DNA from 3 places in the Mesobacillus jeotgali genome. Region 3 is predicted to be linked to each of the others. Evidence: riboswitches for the same ligand, from Rfam matches in the RefSeq annotation. Region 3 holds a riboswitch; each other region holds the start of a gene.
The links. Region 3 has a riboswitch for S-adenosylmethionine ahead of FOF60_RS03985 (trans-sulfuration enzyme family protein). Riboswitches for the same ligand answer to the same signal wherever they lie in the genome.
Positions count from the first base shown of each region.

Region 1: it holds a riboswitch for S-adenosylmethionine, as region 3 does, so the genes downstream of both, FOF60_RS19715 (methionine ABC transporter ATP-binding protein) here and FOF60_RS03985 (trans-sulfuration enzyme family protein) in region 3, are expected to answer to the same signal.
Region 2: it holds a riboswitch for S-adenosylmethionine, as region 3 does, so the genes downstream of both, FOF60_RS10090 (LLM class flavin-dependent oxidoreductase) here and FOF60_RS03985 (trans-sulfuration enzyme family protein) in region 3, are expected to answer to the same signal.

Region 1 is NZ_CP109811.1:3,844,148-3,851,566, reverse strand. It holds gene FOF60_RS19725 (MetQ/NlpA family ABC transporter substrate-binding protein) at 1-657, opposite strand, end outside; gene FOF60_RS19720 (methionine ABC transporter permease) at 674-1,324, opposite strand; gene FOF60_RS19715 (methionine ABC transporter ATP-binding protein) at 1,314-2,345, opposite strand; SAM riboswitch class I at 2,431-2,534, opposite strand; SAM riboswitch class I at 2,627-2,730, opposite strand; gene map (type I methionyl aminopeptidase) at 2,914-3,657, opposite strand; gene FOF60_RS19705 (ABC transporter permease) at 4,008-4,943, shown strand; gene FOF60_RS19700 (carbohydrate ABC transporter permease) at 4,956-5,855, shown strand; gene FOF60_RS19695 (type 2 periplasmic-binding domain-containing protein) at 6,066-7,419, shown strand, end outside.
Region 2 is NZ_CP109811.1:2,010,607-2,018,025, reverse strand. It holds gene FOF60_RS10095 (ATP-grasp domain-containing protein) at 1-874, opposite strand, end outside; gene FOF60_RS10090 (LLM class flavin-dependent oxidoreductase) at 903-1,952, opposite strand; SAM riboswitch class I at 2,095-2,200, opposite strand; gene FOF60_RS10085 (LL-diaminopimelate aminotransferase) at 2,283-3,464, opposite strand; gene clpP (ATP-dependent Clp endopeptidase proteolytic subunit ClpP) at 3,810-4,391, opposite strand; gene FOF60_RS10075 (sigma-70 family RNA polymerase sigma factor) at 4,412-5,077, opposite strand; gene FOF60_RS10070 (DMT family transporter) at 5,669-6,589, opposite strand; gene FOF60_RS10065 (cysteine hydrolase family protein) at 6,717-7,256, opposite strand; gene FOF60_RS10060 (AlkZ-related protein) at 7,259-7,419, opposite strand, start outside.
Region 3 is NZ_CP109811.1:790,393-797,811, forward strand. It holds gene FOF60_RS03960 (DEAD/DEAH box helicase) at 1-971, shown strand, start outside; gene FOF60_RS03965 (amidase family protein) at 1,132-2,619, shown strand; gene FOF60_RS03970 (hypothetical protein) at 2,644-2,778, shown strand; gene FOF60_RS03975 (YitT family protein) at 3,043-3,909, opposite strand; gene FOF60_RS03980 (CBS domain-containing protein) at 4,088-5,341, shown strand; SAM riboswitch class I at 5,467-5,568, shown strand; gene FOF60_RS03985 (trans-sulfuration enzyme family protein) at 5,658-6,800, shown strand; gene FOF60_RS03990 (YflT domain-containing protein) at 7,011-7,419, shown strand, end outside.

The DNA.
Region 1 (7,419 bases), 1.8 Mb from region 3:
CTCAAGAAAGATCGCATCCTTCTTTGGTGTAAGTCCTGCATCGACTGCGATTCCGTTGTTGATGATGGATGCTGCTACATCTGGCATTACCCTTGGAGTCTGGCCGGCAACAAGCGTAACAAGTTCAAGATTCTTCGGATTTTCAACGATTTTATCGAGGGAGCCAATGCCATCGAAGCCGTCCTCAAGCTTGATCAACCCAGCTTCCTGAAGTAAAAGAAGTCCTCTTCCCATGTTCGTAGCTTCATTTGCAAGGGCAATCTTCCCGCCTTCAGGGATGTCTTTTACGTCTTTATATTTATCTGAATAAATACCCATTGGTGCAATCTGTGTCGTTGCGATTGGTACAAGGTCAAGATTATGTTCCTTGATAAAAGCGTCAAAATAGGAAACGGTCTGGAATGAGTTTGCATCCAATTCACCTTCTGCAAGGGCCAGGTTTGGCTGGACATAATCAGAGAAAGTGACGATTTCGACTTCAATTCCTTCTTTTTCTGCCTTTTTGGCGACAAAATCCCATACTCGGTGATCGGTGCCGCTGACTCCAAGTTTCACTTTGACGGTTTCTCCGCCTTTCGCTGATGATGAAGAGCTGGAGCATGCGCTGCTGATTACTGCTAGACTAAGTACAATCAAAGCTAATAAAAGTTTTTTCATTTTGGTTTCCTCCTGGTTATCTTCTTCTGATTTTTTTAGCTGATATATTTCCAAGGGATTGAAGCCCCTGAACCATTACAATCAAGATGCCGACTGTGATGAACATCGTCTGGGTATCAAATCGCTGGTAGCCATATGTAATCGCCAGGTCGCCCAGTCCGCCGCCGCCGATTGCCCCGGCCATTGCTGATGCACCGATCAATCCAACAGTCGCAATCGTAAATGCGAGGATCAGCGAGCTCATCGCTTCGGGAAGAATGAATTTGAAAACAATCTGCCAGGGCGTGGCTCCCATTGATTCGGCTGCCTCAATCACGCCAGGATCCACTTCGAGCAGGGAATTCTCTACCAATCTGGCAATATACGGACCTGCATAGAAGACGAGCGGGACGACAGCTGCGGCTGTACCAATCGACGTGCCAACAATCAACCGGGTCAGCGGGATGATGGCAACCAGCAGGATGATGAATGGCACAGAGCGGAAGACGTTGATGACGCTGTTGAGTACATTGAAAATAGGTGCGTTTTCTAGTAAATGGCCTTTCCGTGTGACCACAAGCGCAATTCCCAGTGGCACCCCCAGAACTGCCGAAAACAGGAGAGAGAATGCAACCATTTGCAGTGTTTCAATTAAGGCTTGGATGATTTGCTCTGAATTAACTAGCATTTGCTGTCACTTCCTTTATGCTTACTTTTTGTTGATCGATAAAATTAAGAGCCCTCAAAATTTCTTTATCACTGCCCTGGAACTCGACAATCAGGTTACCGAATGGAATGCCCTGAAGCTCTGTGATATTGCCGAAGAGAACATTGACATTGATATCGAATTTCTTAGAAAGCTGAGAAAGAAGCGGCTGACCGGCTGACTCACCGACAAAGTTGATCCGGAATACCTTATGCAGCCCTGAATTTCCTTCAATAATCCTGTACACGGAATCAGGAATACTGTCATTCATGATGGTGCTGATGAAATTTCTTGCTGTTTCTGTTTTAGGAGCTGAAAAAACACTGAAGACAGTGTCTTCTTCGATGATTCTGCCATCCTCGATGACAGCAACTCTGTCGCAAATTTCCCTGATGACGGACATTTCATGGGTAATGATTAAAATCGTAATGTTGTACTCCTTGTTGATTTTTTTCAAAAGCTGCAGGATGGAACTGGTTGTCTGCGGGTCAAGGGCAGAAGTCGCTTCGTCACAGAGCAGGATTTTCGGCTGAGTTGCCAGTGCCCGGGCTATTCCGATACGCTGCTTCTGGCCGCCTGAAAGCTGGTCTGGATAATTGTCTGCTTTATCAGCCAGGCCGACAAAGTCGAGGAGCTGATACACCCTTTCTTTTATTTTGTCTTTTGGAAGTTTTGCGAGAATGAGCGGCATCGCAACATTATCAAAAACAGTTTTCGAGTTTAAAAGATTGAAATGCTGGAATACCATGCCGATATTCTTTTTTATCTCCCTGACTTCTTTTACTGAAAGGGAAGTCATATCGCAGCCATCCACAATCACCCTGCCTGATGTTGGCCGTTCCAGTAGGTTTACGCAGCGGATCAATGAACTTTTTCCTGCACCGCTGAAACCAATGACTCCGAATATTTCTCCTTCTTTGATTTCCAAATCAATTCCATTCAGTGCCGCTACCTTGTTTCCGCGGCTTTCATAAACTTTTTCCACTTTCTCAAACGTAATCATTGTTTTCCTCCTTTTTAGGGCATAAAAAAAACTCTTCCCGGAAACAGGAAGAGGGCATGCCGCAACGAATGCTGGACAATATCTCTTCTTATCTCCCAAGCTCATGCTTGCTGGATTTGGCACAGTCCTCAATGTGAGTCCGCTGCCGAGGCTTCATAGGGCCAGTCCCTCCGCCTCTCTTGATAAGAAAGTATCGATATGAAATTTTAAAGTGGGGATATTTGTAAAAAACAAAAAGTCCCCTTCAGAAAGAAGAGGACATCAAATGAAAAGTCGGCCTCTTCTTATCTGTCAAGCTCATGCTTGCTGGATTTGGCACAGTCCTCCAAAGGAGTCCGCTGCCGAGGTGTCATAGGGCCAGTCCCTCAACCTCTCTTGATAAGAAGTAACGAATATTGAGTTGTAAATCTTGTTTATTACTTTACTGTGTCATAGAAAAAGTGTCAATCATTTTGTTGGATTTTTTTTAGCAATACGAAAAATAGGAATATAGTATGAACTGCCAGGGGGGTCAGGCAAAAAAAGAGAAACCCCTGCAGCAGCAAGGGTTTCAATCGAGAAAAAAGCTCTATCGAGTAATGACAATCGGCCCATTCTTCGTAAGGATGATTGTATGCTCACATTGAGCGACAAAGCTGTTTTCTGTTACATATGTCCATTCATCGTTTTCATTTTGGAAGACTTCTTCCTCACGAGTTGAGATGAATGGCTCAAAAGCGATGACCATTCCATCCTTTAAAAGCTCGTCATCCCATGGCTCATGATAGTTGTAGATATGATCGGGTGCCTCATGGATTGTTCGTCCAATCCCGTGTCCGGTCAAATTCTTGATGACTGTCAGGCCGTTCTTTCTCGCAGTTGCGATAACTGCTTTACCTAGTCCGCTTTTCTTCGATCCGGGTTTCGCCTTTTTCAGACCTGCTTCAAACGCCTCGACGGCTGTTTCGCATATCTTCGTTAAAATTGGATCCCCTTTGCCAACGACAAATGAGATGCCGGTATCAGCGAAATATCCATTTTTCGATCCGGAAACGTCGATATTCACAATATCGCCTTCTTGGATGACGCGGCTTCCCGGAATTCCATGGGCTACTTCTTCATTCACACTGATGCATGTGTACCCTGGAAAATTGTACTCACCCTTTGGCGCAGAAATCGCACCATGCTGCTCAAACATGGCACCCGCGATTTCATCAAGTTCCTTGGTGGTAATTCCAGGTATGGTCTTTTGGACCAATTCATCACGTATCAAGCCGACAATCCTGCCAATTTCTTTCAAGCCGTTAAAATCTTCCTCTGTTTTCGCAATCATAATATATTCCTTTCCATTAGCTTCGATTTAAAAAACTCTACGATTAGATTATCCTTTTTAGTTATGAAAATCCATCCTTTAGGTTTGAGGAGCATATATGCAGGATCCGTTATATGGCCGCATTGTCATAATCCTGCCCTTTTTGTAAACGATACCAACACGATGGTATCAATATTTTACTCAATAAACCTAAAACTAAAAAATTGGTACCATAAGCAAAATTCCATGGCTTATAAATGTAAGCCCTTTTTTTTATGATTAAGGTACAAGAAAGACAAAGCAACTAAGGTGGTGAAGAAATGGAAGTCAAGATTCAACAGCCAGTCGAACAACAAGTCAGTGACACCATAATGGTAGAGCCTACAAAAAAGGAAAAATACAAAAAAATCAAAAAGACAATCATTTCTCAAAAGTATTTGCAAACGATGGCGCTTCTCGGAGTAGTGTGGATGTTCATCTTCAACTATATCCCGATGTATGGGTTGATCATCGCTTTCAAGGAATACAGCATTATCAAAACGATCTCAGAAGCACCATGGGTAGGATTGATGCAGTTCAAGGAATTCCTGCAGGATGAGAACTTCTGGATTGTCCTGAAAAATACACTGGGAATCAGCTTGATCAAACTAATTATCGGGTTCCCGCTTCCAATCATTTTTGCTCTTTTGCTTAATGAACTTACATCAATGAAGCTAAAGAAAGCGGTTCAAACGATCTCTTACTTGCCACACTTCATTTCATGGGTTGTACTTGGAGGGATTTTGACAACATGGCTGGCAGATATCGGTGTCTTAAATGATATCCTGCTTGGTTTAGGGTTGATCAGCGAACGTACGAATTTCCTTGCTTCACCTGATAACTTCTGGGCGATCGTCATTCTATCGGATATATGGAAAGAACTTGGTTGGTCAGCAATCATTTATCTTGCAGCAATTGCTGGTGTATCACCAGAACTGTACGAGTCATCAACAATTGACGGAGCAAATCGTTTCCAAAAGATGTGGCATGTTACATTGCCATCGATTCGCCCGACAATCACCATTCTTTTCATCCTTGCTGTAAGCGGTGTCTTGAATTCAAACTTCGACCAAATCTTGATTTTGCGTAACTCATTGAATGAAAGCGCAAGTAATGTAATTGACATTTACGTTTATCAAATGGGACTTCAGAATGCCCGCTACTCTTACGCAACAGCAGTCGGTTTATTAAAAGCAATCATTGCCTTTATCCTGCTCCTGTCTGCTAACAAGATTGTGAAGAAACTGAATGGAACATCTTTATTCTAAGGGGGTGAGGTTGTGTTTAAGCTTTTTAAACGGAACCGGCGAACAACAAGCGAATACATCTTTGACAACATTAACATTCTGATCATGCTCTTTATCTGTGCCATTACGCTCTACCCAATCTGGTATGTACTCGTCAATTCATTGAATGATGGTGTGGACGCCATGAGAGGCGGGATTTACTGGTGGCCGCGAGAATTTACTTTGGAAAACTACAAGGCTGTTTTTGAAACCCAGGGTATTGTCACATCATTTGGCGTGACAATTGCCAAAACGGTTATCGGGACGATCACCCATGTATTCTTTACCGCAATGGTTGCTTATGCAATTTCAAGACGTGACCTTTACGGCAGGAACTTCTACATGCTGGTCGGTGTCATCACAATGTTTTTTAGCGGCGGATTGATTCCTTACTTCCTGTTGATCAGGGATCTAGGATTGTTTGATAACTTCCTTGTATATATCATTCCAACAATGTTTAACTTCTTCCACTTAATCATTTTTGTATCATTCTTCAGGGAGCTGCCAACGTCTCTGGAGGAAGCAGCAAAAATGGACGGCGCAAATGACTTTATGATTTTTATCAAAGTAATCATCCCGCTTTCAATGCCGGTTATTGCTACCATTGCATTGTTCCAGGGAGTATACCAGTGGAACGACTACTTTGCCGGAGTCATCTTTGTGAATAATCCAGACCTGCAGCCGATCCAGACTTATTTATACAAAGTAGTTGCTGAGTCAAGCTCAAACCAGATGATGACGAATGCAGCAGGGTCGATTGCCACGAAGACGGTAACATCTCAGTCTATCAAATTGGCAACGATGGTTGTTACTACACTTCCAATCATGTTAGTCTATCCATTCCTGCAAAAGTACTTTGTAAAAGGAATGCTGATTGGATCTGTAAAAGGTTGATCTACTAACTTCGATTTAAATTTTTCTTCATAGAAGAAATTTAAATAATCCTGGCTTCATTATTGATATGTCCTGCTTTATACATGAAGGATACCCCCTTCTGACCTTGGGAAAGGCTGGTACTTAGGAAAAAAGCCTTTCCCGCTTTTTCAAAGCAGTGTACATTTAGTAATGTGGCCCAAAATAACACAAAAGAGAGAGGGTCAAAAAATGAGGAGAAAATTCTTTTCCAAAGGCTTTTCACTATTGCTTGTTCTGTCATTGGTTTTAGCACTATTTTCAGGCTGTTCTAGTAAGACAAATGAAAACGCTTCCGATGAAAAGGACGCGGACAAACCAAAGGCAACGGCTGATGCACCCGGCTGGCAATCCAATAAAGAACCTATTACGTTTGATTGGTACGTTAACTTTTCCTGGTTCGCACATAAATGGGGCGACGATGCTGTTTCCAAGTATGTAACAGATAAAACTGGTGTTTCAGTCAACTTTATCTCACCTGCTGGTAACGAAGCAGAAAAAATGAACACAATGATCGCATCTGGAAAACTTCCTGATTTCATCACGATTGGCTGGTGGGAAGATGCTGTTAAGAAGATGATCGAAGGCGAGCTTGTCCTTCCATTAAATGAACTTGCAGATCAATATGATCCATATTTTTATAAAGTAGCAGATGGAGCAAAAATCGAGTGGTATAAGCAAGAAGATGGCAACACATATGGCTACCCGAACGCTTCTTCTTCACCAAAGGATTTTGACAAATATAAAGACCTTAAGCCTTCTAACCAGACTTTCCTTGTTAGAAAAGATATGTATGAAGCAATTGGCAGCCCTGATATGAGCACTCCAGAAGGATTCTTGAAGGCACTTGAAGCTGCTAAGAAGGAATTCCCTGAAGTGAATGGTGCACCATTGATTCCATTTGGTTTGAATGAGTTTACTGATGTAGGTAATACTTCTCTTGAAGGCTATCTGCAAAACTTCCTGAACATTCCTATGGAAAAAGACGGAAAGGTTTATGACCGCAGCCAGGATCCTGAGTATCTTGCATGGTTAAAGACTTTCAGAGAAGCAAATGACAAAGGACTTCTTGCAAAGGATATCTTTATCGATAAGCGTCCGCAAATGGAAGAGAAAATCTCACAAGGCCGTTACTTCGCAATGCTTTACCAGCGCAGTGACCTTGCAGCACAACAGCACGCATTGTATGCAAAAGATCCTAACTCAGTTTATATCGCAGTAGACGGACCAGCTAACTCAAATGGAGATGGACCAGCATTAGCAGGTGACAGCATCTCAGGCTGGACAGTTACTTTGATTTCTAAGGATGTAAAAGATAAAGAAAGAGCGATCCAGTTCCTGACTTACATGATCAGTGAAGAAGGACAAATGGATCTTTACATGGGTAAAGAAGGCGAAACGTATGATATGGTTAACGGTAAGCCTGAATTCAAGCCAGAAGTACTTGATCTATTGAACAAAGACCGCGCAGCATTTGACCAGCAGTATGGCGCATCATTCAAATATTGGATGCTGATGGATACAAACATGAGCCTTGCGTGGGCAC
Region 2 (7,419 bases), 1.2 Mb from region 3:
CCTTTGCTTCTGCATCTGAATTATAATTCGTATTTGTATTGATATCGTAAGTGTATATTTCACCTGCCTCGTTTCTGATGAATTCAATTCCGGCAACATGGATATTATTTTCTTCTAGTACTCTCTGATATTTTTCAATAATGGGATCATTAAAGCCTTCAATCACCTGGAATTTCGGCTTTTCTTCAACCTCTTCACCTACCGGGCAAAACAGGTCTCCAATCTGGCAGGCATCAGCCGGGCACAATTCAAAGCCTTCCGAAGTATCGACTTTCACCGCATAAACAAATTGGCCGCCGACAAACTCGCATCTGGTAATATAGCTCTCCGGGGAATGGATATATTCCTGAATCAGCGTGACACCGTCAACCGGCTCTTCGAAAGAAGCTCCCTCTACATAGGACTTCAATGCTTCAATCGATTGAAAAAGCTGTACCCCAAGTCCCTTTCCTGCCCGATTGTGCTTTGTTATAAATGATTTCCCTTCAAATTCCTTCGCTGCTTCTAATAGCTGTTTACTACCGACAGTCGCAATCGTTCTCGGAGTCCTTACTCCATGCTTGGCCAGCTCAAGATATTGCTTGACCTTGCTTACCTCTAGTTCCAGCGCACGGGATCCGTTGTATACCTTCCTGCCGTGGTTCTCCAGCCATGATAGAACCTGTGCTGTATATTCAGGGGCAAAGCGATGGCCTCTTGTGTGAGAGGAAGCGCTCATCCTGCTATAAAAAATACCTTCTGGCGGTTCCTTCGATAAATCCAGCAGGCCTTCGTCCAAATGCCATTCCTCAAAAGGTATGCCCAGCTCCTCCAGCCGCTTTGTTAAATGGATGGTCCATTCGCTATTTTCATGAATGATGTATACTTTACTCAATTTCTTCCTCTCCTTAGTTTAAGATAGATTATACAATCGCTTGCTTTCTTTTTGCCTCAACGAGCGGCATTACCAGCTTTGCGAAACGTTCCATTTCCTCGAGCTGCGGCGAGAATTGCAGTAATAGTAATCCTAAACCGGCTTCTTCGTACTGTAAAATCCGCTCGGCGATTTGTTCTGGTGTCCCTACTAAATTTGGCCGCAGTCCACGGTTTGATACCGAGTAATCCTGAAGCTGGATTTGCTGTTCAAGCTGGGATTTGCTTGTGAAATCCTTAAAACCCGCATAGGCACTTGATTCTTTAACTGTCGTGATGCGTTCCAATTCTGCAAATGCCTCTTCTTCAGTTTCGCGGCAAATGACATAGGCAGCCATTCCGAACTCCGACAGTTCTGGATTTAACGTAGCCGCTCTGCGATTTTTCATATCGGTTATTTTCTGTTCAATTTCCTCTACTGTTCCGCCATGCATGACATAGGCATCACATTTTTCAACAATGGTCTGTTTCCCCTTTGGACTTTCCCCGCCGGCATACAGAATCGGATTTGGACGCTGTACTGGTTTCGGAAACAGCTTCGTATTCTTGAGCTGATAAAACTTCCCTTCATAAGAGAAGCTATCTTCACTCCAAAGTCCCTTGAGTACATCAATGAACTCCGTAGTCCGCTCATATCTTTCATCATGTTCGGTAAAAATCCCGCCGTACTGACGCGCTTCTTCCTCCCACCACGCAGATACAACATTAAGGGTAAATCGCCCGTTGCTGATTTGGTCTATGTTTGCCGCCATCTTTGCTGTGACTGCAGGATTGTGGAAACCTGGCCTAACAGCAGACATGATCTCGATTTTTTCAGTAACAGAAGCCAAAGTGGCAGCTGTTGTCCAGGCTTCTAGGGAGTCATGCTCGGGGCCTTTGATATCATTAAGATACAATTCTGCGATTAAAGTAGTTGAGTAGCCCCACTCTTCTGCTGACTGAATCACCTGCTTTGCATAATCAAAGGTAGGCGGCATGTTTTCATCCTCAACATTCCTTAACCATCCGCCAAATATCGGCAGCCAAAATCCATACTTCATCACAATCTCTCCTCTGCTCATTTAAACTCAACTTAACCAACCCGATAAGTTGGTTTTATTAGAAAAACACTAGAGACTTATAAATAAGCCTCCTAAACACAAAAAGCTCCCTTCTTGAAGAAGAGAGCCATATAATACTCTCTTCTCATCTTTCAGACAAAATTGTCCGCAGGAATTGGCACAGTATTCTTTCAGAACCTGTTGCCGAGGTTTCGCAGGGCCTTTCCCTCCACCTCTCTTGATAAGAAGACATCATGTATTAAATTTTAGTTTAATAAAGTGATAATATTCTAAATTCAAACAAAAGTCAATTCGTTTATCGAAATATTTTTATATTTCAACCGGAAACCCTGAGAGAAATTTATTTACCCGCTGTGATGCCTCTATTAGTCTTTCTGGAGGCTGAACCATAGCGATTCTGACGTACCCTTCGCCTTGTTTGCCAAAAGCATCACCAGGAACGACGGCAATCCCTTCTTCATCAATTAGCTTGAAGGCAAAATCGCGGGATTTCCAGCCTGCAGGAATTTTAGCCCACACAAACATCGTTGCCGGAGAATTAGCCACTTCCCATCCGCTGTCCCGAAATCCAGATACCAAAGCATCCCGCCGCGCTTCATACTGCTTTAACTGATCTTTCAGGAAAGAATAATCAGAAGTAAGTGCTGCAATCGCTGCTTTTTGGATTGGGTAAAAGATGCCGTAATCGATATGTGATTTAAAGGAAGCAAGAATATTGATAACCTGTGAGTTTCCAGCAACGTAGCCTATGCGGCAGCCTGCCATATTGAAAGTTTTAGAGAGTGAATTGAACTCTACACCAACTTCCTTTGCACCAGGTACGGATAAGAAACTGATTTGCGGGTTCTTATCATAAACCAATTCAGAATAGGCGAAATCATGTACGACCAGGATATTATGTACTTTGGCAAATTCGATTACCTGTTCAAAAAAACTGGTGTCAGCAAGTGCAGTGACAGGATTACCCGGATAGCTTAAGATCATCATCTTTGTTTTTTGTAAAATTTCCAGAGGAATCTCATTAAGTTGAGGCAGGAATTTATTTTCCTCCAGCAAAGGCATAGGATAAATCGTTCCGCCTGCGATGGTAACGCTCGCTTCATAGATTGGATACCCTGGATCAGGAACAAGTACATAATCACCAGGATCAATAATTGCAGTTGCAAGATGTGCAAGCCCATCCTGCGAGCCCATCAGCTGCAGGACTTCGCTTTCTGCTTCCAGTTCAACCGAATAACGCTGATGGTAAAAATATTTTACCGCCTCGTTAAATTCACTAATTCCCTTAAGTGTATATCCATACTTCCCCGGATCCACCGAATGCTTAGCAAGTTCCTCCATGACAAAAGCAGGCGGTCCAAAATCCGGACTCCCAATACTCAGGTCAATCACATCTTTTCCATTCATCAAGGCCGCCTGCTTACGGTCAACCACTTCCTGAAAAATACTGGATGTCATTTTTCTAATCTTTTCTGATCCGTAGATTTTCATGGACATTCCCCTTTACTGTTCATTCATTCATGATGTTTTCGTTGAGGTTGATTCATCTGAATTTTTAAAATATAAATTCGATTATAGCAGTTTCGTTTGATCAGTTCTAGAAAAAAATAAAAATGAGCACGTATGCCCACTTACCAGTATTTGATTATGCTTTCTTTTGCGGATAATACCAGTTAGCGAAGATTTTATACCAGTTTAATCATTTTTAATACCAGTTGAAAGCCTTTTAATATCAGTTAACAACGATTTAATACCAGTTGGGAATTTTGGGTATCCGGATATGTTAGAACCGCAATAAACAGGCAAACAAAAAGAGCTGCCCAGGGCAGCTCTCTACTAAGTTCGTGTGATTATTTTGTCGATGATTCCATATCCAAGCGCCTCCTCGGCACTCATGAAATAATCCCGGTCAGTATCCTTTGCGATTTTTTCCACTGGCTGCCCTGTTCTCTCGGATATAATCTGATTCACATGATCTCGCAGCTTCAGAATTCGTTTGGCTGAAATTTCGATCTCCGTTGCCTGGCCCCTTGCACCGCCCAGCGGCTGATGAATCATGATTTCGCTGTTAGGCAATGCAAATCGTTTTCCTTTTGTTCCCGCAAGCAGCAGCATGGCTCCAAACGATGCGGCCATTCCGATACAGATTGTGCTGATATCCGGCTTGATGTATTCCATCGTATCAAAAATAGCGAATCCCGCTGTGGTTGAACCTCCAGGACTATTAATATAGATGGAGATATCCTTTTCAGGATTATCTGCTTCAAGAAACAGAAGCTGAGCAATAACGCTGTTTGCCACCTGGTCATTGATTTCATCTCCAAGCATGATGATCCTGTCTTTTAACAGCCTTGAATAAATATCGTATGAACGCTCCCCGCGGTTGGATTGTTCTATGACATAAGGAATTGTACTCACTTTGTTCCTCCCTTTCCTGCTTACGCAGCCATTTTGAAAGTAGAGAGAGGTGAACGGGAGTGCAGAGACATTTCCGGTGAACACGGAGCAAGCGCTGGGATTTGCTGGATATTTTCAAGCAAAACAGTCGGATCTTCAGACTGAAGAGATTCGCATAGCAGGTCTGACAGCAGCTTTGCTTCCTCGTCGTCCAGTTCCTGATCCACTTCACACAGGCAAGTATTATCACGTTCAACCCTCTTTCTTGCCCGGTGGAGTGCAGCTTTAACAGCCATGTCTGTTGTCCCCATCAGCTCAGCAATTTCCCGTGATTGAAAACGAAATGCTTCCTTCAGGATAAAAATCACTGCCTGCTTCGGCGTCAATTTGGACATGACCATCTCGACTGTATCCATTACATTGCCTTGAGTGAAAGATTCGAGATCCTCCGGGATACCCGTTATCTCGCGGCTGTGCTTCCTGACCGTATCAACCCAATGGTTATAAGCTATTTTTTTCAACAATGCAGAGCTGATCTGGGATGCCTCATAATGGCGAATCGCCTTAAGCGACACTTCTTGCACGAGGTCATCACCATCCCAGCTGTTCTGCGTTAGAAACCGACAGTATCTCTTTAGGCTATGATAATGGTCCATTACCCCGGTATCCTCTGCTGTTTTCAATTTCCTGAGCTTGTCGATCGACATCCTGTTCACTCCTTTGAACCTCTCTGCCCCTTAAACGGCTGGAGGGAGAGAAAAGATACGGCCTTCAAAATAATTTTATTCTTTCTTCAGTATATGCTGGGAAAGGAATTTTTCAGCTTTTACAGTCTGTTTCTTTTTTCTTAACAACAACAGTAGTAAAGGTAATAAAACTATTGGTATTAAAGCCAGCAAATATAAACTGGACATTGGTGCTTTTTCCGGAAAACGATCAGGATAACTTCCACACAGGTCTAAATGGATTCATCCTTTTTTCGTCTGAGATCAGAAAAAAACATCACACTTATTCCTAGTGCAAACGGAGTTAGCACAGAGAAGGCTAAACCATATAGAATTTCACCTTCCATAAATAACGATATAGAGGAAGCAAGACAAATAAAAAAAGAAAAAAGGAAAAATATCCCGCCAAATAAGCTTTTTATCTTTTCGTAAAGTGTATACATATTAATCAATTCTCCTGAAGTTATGGAATAAATACGCATTAGTTTTTTATATTCTTATCATTAAAGGTAAGTAATCTTTTCGAGGAGATTACTGAAATGGATATTTTTTTAAGCCCAGGCAGCGATTTTCCTAGCTATTTAATGGTTTTGCCATTTTTTCTATGTCACCCTCAAGATTCGCTGTCCCCTTTTTAAACGTCCAGTTCACCAGGAAAATTCCTATGAAAATCAGCGCTCCGCCTGCATACACATACCACTCCACGACCTCATCGAGCAGAACCCAACCGGTAAGTACACCGAAAAAAGGTGCAAGGAACAGGAAGGCGCTTGTCTTGCCTGGATCTCCTTGATTAATCAGGTAAAACCAAATGGCAAACTGGACGATTGAGGCCATAATTGCCAGCCATAAAATAACTGTTATTGAAACGGGGTTTATCATCAACTTTGGGGATTCCAATGTAAGCCCCATCAATAAGAGGGCAATTCCCCCAAAGAGCATTTGATAAGCTGTCAACACCCAGACATTGAAGCGGCTGCCCCATTGTTTAATAAGGATAGTCCCAATTGACCAAAACACAGCAGCCCCCAAACCGAAAAGTGTACCAACTGTCAGCTGCAGATGGAAACCTAATGTGATGAATACACCGATGAACCCTACAAACGCGCCGATCCATTGAAGGAGCCTGTATCGAATTCCAAGAAAAACAGTCCCCATCATCACCACCATTAATGGATTGGTAAAGGTTAAAATTGAAGACTCGCCCGCTGTAATCGTTCGTAAGCTAAGAAAGATACAGCCCATCACTCCTGCCGTCTGCATCAAACCAATCGTGAAGATCCTTCCCCAGTCAGCGAGCTTTTCCGGCTTACCACTTTTCCTCACAAGTACCGCCATCACCAAACCAGCAATTGTGAATCGCAAACCAACCAATAATAAAGGAGAGACATAGTTTAAACCAATCTTTCCGACGGTAAAAGAAGAGCCCATAAGAAATGTAGTGACAACGACAAGCACAATGAACATGAGTGGATGAAGACTTGTTTTTTCCATAACGGCCCCCCTTTTCCAGAAAGTAAATTCTGGTTAATAGGTGTATTTACCTTTAAGTAAAGCCTCTAAAAACACTTAGAGGATTTTCCTTTAAAGCTTTAATTTAAGGCAGAACGTGTTACATTGGTTATTCCCAGGCTTTCGAGCTTAATTCAATCTCAACGCTAGACTTCACATACGCAAACCAGCGCAACGCTTCGTTATGATGGTTGATGATTTGCTGTGCTGTTAGTTCGGTGCTTGGCCAAGTACTATGTAAATCGGAAACTAAAGTAACTTTATATCCCTTGCTGAATGCACTTCTGCAAGTCGTATCCACACAAAGTTCCGTTTGAATGCCAACGAGATAGAGGTGTTCTATCCCCCTTTCTCTTAATTCTTGGTCCAAGGATGTTTTCAAAAAGCAGTCCGGGGTTGTTTTTTGAATAATAATATCTCCCTCTTCTGGGCTGATTTCAGAATGGATCTCCCAGCCATATGTACCGTTTTCTAATGGATACCCTGCCGTTTCATTATGTTGAATATATACGATTGGTATTTTGGTCGAACGTGCCTGTGTTATAAGCACCTTAATCCCTTGCAGCAGCTCAACTCCATCGGAAACTGCTTCCCCTTCCAGGAACATTCCGTTTTGAACGTCAATGATCACTAATGCTTTGTTTACCATTGTTATTCCCCCAGTATTTTCTTCAGCTTCTTTACAGCGTTTTCACTGGCAACTTCTTGAAAATGATACAAAAGGTATTCCCTCGCCTTCTCCTTTTCCACAGCCAGAGCTTCGATTTTATTTCTGCTTGCCCAGGAATCGTACGTTTCAAAGGACGTGCTGC
Region 3 (7,419 bases):
ACCTGCTTCCTGTTTTAAATAAAATCGATCCTAAAATGCAGAACACACAGGCAGTCATCCTGGCTTCATCACAGGAGCTTGTCATGCAGATCCTGGCCGAAATCCAGAAATGGAGCGAAGGCAGCGGAATCAAATCGGCAAGCCTGATCGGCGGTGCGAACCTGAAGCGCCAGATTGACAAGCTGAAGAAGAGCCCGCATATCATCGTCGGAACTCCGGGCCGGACGAATGAACTGATCAAGCAAAAGAAGCTGAAAATGCACAAAGTCCATACAGTGGTCCTTGATGAAGGCGACCAGCTTCTAACTCCTGAGCATAATGAAACGGTAAAAAGCATTGTTAAATCGACACTTGCTGATCAAAGACAGCTTCTGCTATTTTCAGCCACTCTTCCAGAGACTGTTGAAAAATCAATCAAGAGATTGGCGAAGGACCCAGAGATCATCAATGTCAAAAAGGATGAGACGATCGATGCTGCCAAAGTTGAGCATATTTATTTTCTCAGCGAGCAGCGTGACAAAATCAAAGTCCTTGAGAAGATTGCCCGCCTGGATGGAACGAAGTCACTTGTTTTCATCAAGGACATCGCGAACCTGACTATAGCTGCTGAAAAACTGAAGTTCAAGGACATTCATGTCGGCCAGCTGCACAGTGATTTGGACAAACAGGACCGTCAGCGGTATTTGAACAAATTCCGTGATGGCAACAGCGAAATGCTGCTTGTCACCGATATCGCAGCACGCGGATTGGATATCAAGGGTGTCACGCATGTCGTCCATTTTGATTTCCCGAGGGAGCAGGACCAATATGTTCACCGCTCCGGACGTACAGGCCGATTCGGCGCGGAAGGAACCGTCATCTCGATTGTCAACGAGCGTGAAGAGCGCGATATGAAAAAATACTGCAAAGCACTTAATATTACGCCAGTGCAAAAAGAATTTTACGGCGGTAAAATTGTCGATCCTGAATAATGAGTTGCGAAGCTATAGGACTTTTTCCTATAGCTTTTTTACTGTAAATAAAGGGTTTTAAGTGAAAAAATCAGAATATATATTCCGTAGATTATTTTTGAAGGCTCTGATAAGCGGTTGTATCAACATAACAGAGCCCTTTTGAAAGGAATTGTTGAAAGTGAAAAATCCACATTTGAATACATTGATGGAAGAGTGGCTGCCGGAAGCGACGATTGATGAGATGCAGGAGAAAATGGAGAATGGCGAACTTTCTTCGCATGATTTGGTCCTGATGTATCAGGCCCGCATCCCGGCTTTTGATAGTATAACCAAGTCCGTGCTTGAGTTGAATCCCGATGCACTGCACATTGCGGCTGCCCTGGATGCTGAACGAAAACAGAAAGGTCCCAGAGGCCCTTTGCACGGCATTCCGGTCCTCATCAAAGATAATATTGATACTAACGATAAAATGCATACTAGTGCTGGATCACTGGCATTGAAGGATTCATTTGCCCAGAAGGATTCCTTTGTCGCCGCCAAGCTCAGGGAAGCAGGCGCCGTCATTCTTGGCAAAACGAATATGACCGAATGGGCAAATTTCATGGCAAATAACATGAAGAGCGGCTACAGCTCACGTGGAGGCCAGGTGCTGAATCCGTATGGTCCAGGGAAGTTTGATGTCGGCGGCTCGAGTGCTGGTTCGGGTGCCGCAATTGCTGCTAATTTGGCTGCAGTTGCAGTCGGAACGGAAACAGATGGGTCGATTTTAAATCCTTCTTCGAGAAATTCATTGGTTGGCATCAAGCCGACAGTCGGACTTGTCAGCCGCAGCGGCATCATCCCGATTGCCCACACTCAGGATACGGCAGGCCCGATGGCAAGAACGGTAAAGGATGCGGTTTATCTTTTAGAAGCGATTGCCGGACAGGATCCGCAAGACCCGGCAACGATGGTCAGTTTACCTGAATTCAAACACGTCTCTCTTTTTGATGAAAAAGCATTAAAAGGAGCTAAAATCGCTGTTGTCAGAGAAGAATATATTGGCGAGTGGACTCATGAACAGGAGCAAATTTTTCAAAAAGCGGTTGAAAAATTGGAGGAGCTTGGCGCGGAAATCGTTGAAGCAGAAATCCCGGCGGCGAAAGCGACCTGGGGATACAAAGTTTTGAGCTATGAATTCAAAGCGGATCTGAATGCTTATCTGAAAGGTCTGTCTCCGAATGTTCCCGTCAGGACACTTGCTGATGTGATTGCCTTCAATTATGAGCATGGCGAAAAAACGCTGAAGTACGGACAGGAAGTGCTGCTCGAATCTGAAGGAACAAGCGGGACCCTAACCGAGGCTGAGTACCTCGAAGAGCTTGAATACAATCTTTATATGGCAAGGGAGCAGGGTATTGACTATGCCTTGAAAGAATATGGTGCTGACGCGGTGCTGTTCCCGATGGATGGATCGACAATCGGCTCTAAAGCAGGATACCCATCCGTTACGGTCCCGACTGCTTTTACTGAAGATGGAGAGCCAGTCGGGATCACCTTCTCGGGAACCGCCTTCAGCGAACCATTGCTGATCAGGCTTGCCTATGCTTACGAGCAGGCAACCAACGTTCGGAGGGCGCCTGAACTTAGAATAAACGCCGAAGAAAAAATCCATACTACTTCATGAATCCATTAAAAGGAGCGAGGTAGAATGGGTAGACAAAAGCTCGGCAACGGAAATGCCCAGCGCAACAACAACAAGAAAAAAGGCAACAACACACCCGAAGAACTAGTCGAGTTCACAACCGGACAGAAAGAGAAGAAGTTCAATAATCCGATTGATTAACAGCAAAGTGCCCCGGCGATTCCTCGCTAGGGCACTTTTTACATTAAAAACACAAAATATCGGAAAAAATCTGGTGAAAATACCAAACACTACATGAGAAACAAGCGTAGACAAAGCCTAATCAAAAACTTATTGGCGAAAAAATAGTTTATTCGACCACATTTTAAAATTATTCGACCACATTTCGAATTATATTGGCGGATTTTAAATTATTTCGACCACATTTCAGGATTTATCGACCAACTGCTCATCCATCAAGTCGAATCAATGCCCGCCGCTCTTATCAAAGTTGCTTCCTGAAACGTCGGCGACATTTTCTATGGCGACAAGCGCATTTGGATCAATTTCATCGACAACTGAGCGCAGTGTGGACAACTCGATTCGGCTAACGATGGTGTAGATGATTTTTTTCGGCTCGTTTGAAAAAACACCTTGGCCCTGGATATAGGTCATCCCCCGGCCTAATTGCTTTAGTAATGCTTCGGCGATTTCTTCAGGAACATCGGAAATGATCGTGACTGATTTTAGCTCTTCCATGCCTTCGACAACGACGTCGATCATCTTGAAGGCAATGAAATAGGTGATGATGGAGTACATGGCCGTTTCCCAGCTGAACACGAGCAGGGCGGCTAAAATGAAGATGAATAAGTTCATGACCATGACGATCTGCCCGACAGAGACGGTGCGCTTTTTGCTGACAAGGATGGCGATGATTTCTGTTCCGTCCAGTGCGCCGCCTGCCCGGATGACCAGACCGACCCCTGTTCCAAGGATGACCGCGCCGATGATCGTTGCTAAAAATAAATCATCCGTCACAGGTTCGAAATGGTGTAAATAAGCAGTCGCTCCCGATAAAATAATGACCCCATACAAGGTGCGAAGCGTGAATTTTAAGCCCATTCTCCGATATCCGATATACAGGAAAGGAAGGTTAAACACAATCAGGAATATACTCATCGATATGTTCGTCAGTTCCGCTGCGATGATTGATAGACCGATGACCCCACCGTCAAGGATCGCGTTAGGAACAAGGAACAAATCGAGCCCGAATGCCGCGATAATCGCCCCGATTGTGATCGTCACAAGCTGTGTGACCTCTTTGACTATTCTTTTTTTCTTCGTTGCTGCCACTAAATATCAAACCCTTTTCTATAAAAAATTCTACTATTAATTAGTAAGGTATGTACTATACTTATTGTATCAAACATTAAAGCAAGCTGGTATTTTTTCATTATATATCCATGATTAGTGAAAGCGGTAATTGGGGTAATGAGAAGGGGAAGTTATTTGAAATTACGGAGGGGCTATTTTGGCTAACAATACTCAAGCTAAACATAAATCAAATAACCAGTCAGGTTCAAAAAATAAGATGAATCATCAGACTGGTAAAAATAAAAGAAAGTCATATATGAATACCAATCCTAGACCGCAGGAGAAAGAGGAAAACAGATTGAAGCGGGTTGATGAGAGAAATCAAAAGCAGGATGGCAATAAAGGAAGCGAAAATGGGAAGCCATCATATCAATCAAAAAGAGAGAATGGCAACTCTTCTTCCAACCATTCAAAAAATGATAAAAGCAAGTCTGCCAACCAACAGGCAGGCAATGGCAATGGAAACACATCTTCCGATCCATCCAAGAACGGTAAAGAAAATGTTAAACCAGCTTCAAATCAATCTAAGAATGGCAAACCAGCCTCAAATCCATCCCACAACGGTAAAGAAAATGGCAAACCAGCCTCCAATCAATCGATAAACGGCAATGGGAAAAAGGGTGGAAATGAAACTGGTAAGAATTCATCAAATAAAAATCCTGACTCTGGAGCGAAAACTCCAGAAGACCAGGAAGTAAAGCATAAGGAGCAATCCGGCAAGTTCGAGACGGCCTTTAACAGGATTCACAAAGCGTTGAAGGAAATGGTAAAGGGAACGGACAGCGATGCGTTCGTCGAACTGCTGTACTCTGGGTATAAAAATCATTCACTGGTTCGTAAATATAAAAGTGAGCTGCATCAGTTTGCCAAGCTACGCAATGCGATTGTCCATGAACGAGTGAACGCAGATTATTATATTGCCGAGCCGCATATTGAGGTGGTCGAACGGATCGAGGAAATCGCCAGGGAGTTTGAGAAGCCGCAGACGGCATTATCAATCGCGACCAGCCCGGTGTTTTATTATTATGAAGATGCTTATCTTAAAGATGTGCTGAAAGTGATCAATAAGTTTGATTTTACAAGATTCCCTGTCTACGACAAGGATGATAAGTATGTTGCCTTGCTGACTTCAACGGAAATCATCCAGTGGATGGCGAAGCATTTTTCCGACAGTGTGGTCCATTTCGAGGACGTCCGTGTCAAAGAACTATTGACGAAGGGGAAAAATTACTTTGTGACCTTTGTGGATGAGGATGCATCACTGTATCATATTGAAGAATTATTCGAGCGTTACCATACAAGAGGCAAGAAGCTGCAGGCAGTCATCATTACGGAAACGGGAGACCGCCATGGAAAGCCAATTGGCGTGATCACGCCTTGGGACCTGCTTGATAGCGATCCGGAAGATTGAGCTGGAAATTTATAAGCTGTTTTTAAGCTTGAATCCAGTGTTTTCAGTAAGTGAACTGTCATTGACGATAAACCATCGATGCTGATATACTTCAGCTATCTAAACTATTTTTAAACCCGAAATACCTCTTATCCAGAGCGGCGGAGGGACAGGCCCTGTGAAGCCCGGCAACCTTCTTTCATAATGAAAGGTGCTAATTCCTGAAGATTGCAGTCTGAAGATAAGTGAGGCTGATTGAACTGTAACCTCTCCTTATTTGGAGAGGTTTTTTATGATTATTTTTTCCATACTACAAATTCTAAAAGCAGGTGACAAAATGACGAAAAAATTTGAAACGGAAGTAATTCATTCCATACATAACAAGCAAGCGGGAATAAAGAGCAAGGCAACACCGATTTACCAGACATCAGCATTTACCTTTAATGACCTTGATGAGCTTGAGGGCTTTTATCAGGGAGAGGGAAATTATTTATATTCAAGAGTCGGAAACCCTAATACCGATGAACTCGGTCAATCAGTTGCAGTGCTAGAATATGCTGAAGACGGGGTAGCGGCATCATCTGGTTTGGCTGCGATTTTAGCTGGTGTCCTGGCAGTGGTGAAGAATGGCGATCATATTGTTGCGGCTGATGATGTTTATGGCGGCAGTTTTCATATGCTGAAAGCTGAATTGGAACGCTTCGGAATCGAAACGACGTTTGTCTCGTTTGCAGACCTGGAAAATGTAGAGCAGGCCATTAAATCCAATACGAAACTTCTTTACACCGAGTCCATCACGAATCCGCTCCTTCGTGTTGAAAAATTGGAGGAAGTCATTGCGCTGGCTAAGAAAAGAAATCTTACTGTATTAGTTGATAATACGTTCGCTACACCGCTTCATGTCCGTCCGTTTTTGCTGGGAGCCGATCTTGTCGTCCACAGTGCCACGAAATACATCGGCGGTCACAGTGATGTTACCTCTGGTGTTGTCGTTGGCAAGAAGGAATTAATAGCAGAAGCGCGTGCAAGAATCGTGAATCTTGGTGCGAACCTCAGCCCGTTTGAAGCGTGGCTGACTTGCAGAGGGTTAAAGACTCTTGCTTTAAGAATGAAAGCTCAATCCGAGAATGCCAGGCTGCTTGCAGACAGTCTAAAGGAACATCAGAATGTTTCAAAGGTATATTATCCATTTTCAGAAGGTGAAAAAGGTTTTGGTGCCATTGTAAGTATTGAGTTGGCGGAACACGTGGATACAGACAAATTTTTCAAATCGCTTGGTTGGGTAAAAATAGTACCTACACTTGCGGGAGTTGAGACGACAGTCTCCCATCCGCTGAAAACCTCCCATCGTGCACTTCCGCCAGAGGCTCAGGCAGAGCTTGGCATTACGTATCGACTGGTCAGGATTTCGGTTGGGATCGAAAATGCCGATGACATCATCGAGCAATTTGAGGCAGCATTGGAAGCAGCAGGGAAGTAATATGGTATTCGAGTTCCTATAAACTGAATATCTCCACTTATTTCAGCCTCATTGAGCCATCAAGATAAAATAGCCGGAAATTCTCCGCTTACGAAAATCAACCTTGGATGAACAAATAAAGAATGTCCATTTAATCTTTCGACATAAGGTTTACGCCTCCTGTGTGCGGGTATTTTTAAAAGGACTACTCGTCTAAAGGAGGCTTTTATTATGTTTGAACATGAAAAACATCTTGTTGGAGTATATGATAATGAGCAAGACGCAATCCAGGCTGTTGAGGACCTGAAAAGACAGGGATACTCAACCGATGACATTTCTGTTATCAGTAAGAACGAAGATGAAGTTCACGATGTTAACGAAGCAACCGGTACAAAGACTGAGGAAGGTCTTGCTGCAGGTGCGGCAACAGGCGGCGTATTGGGCGGCCTTACTGGATTATTGGCAGGCATCGGCGCACTTGCGATCCCTGGAATAGGTCCAATCGTAGCTGCGGGCCCAATCGCTGCAACACTGACAGGTGCTGCAGTAGGCGCAGGTGCTGGCGGTTTGGCTGGAGCACTGATTGGTATGGGTATTCCGGAAGATGAAGCAGAACGCTACGAAGGCTATGTCAAAGAAG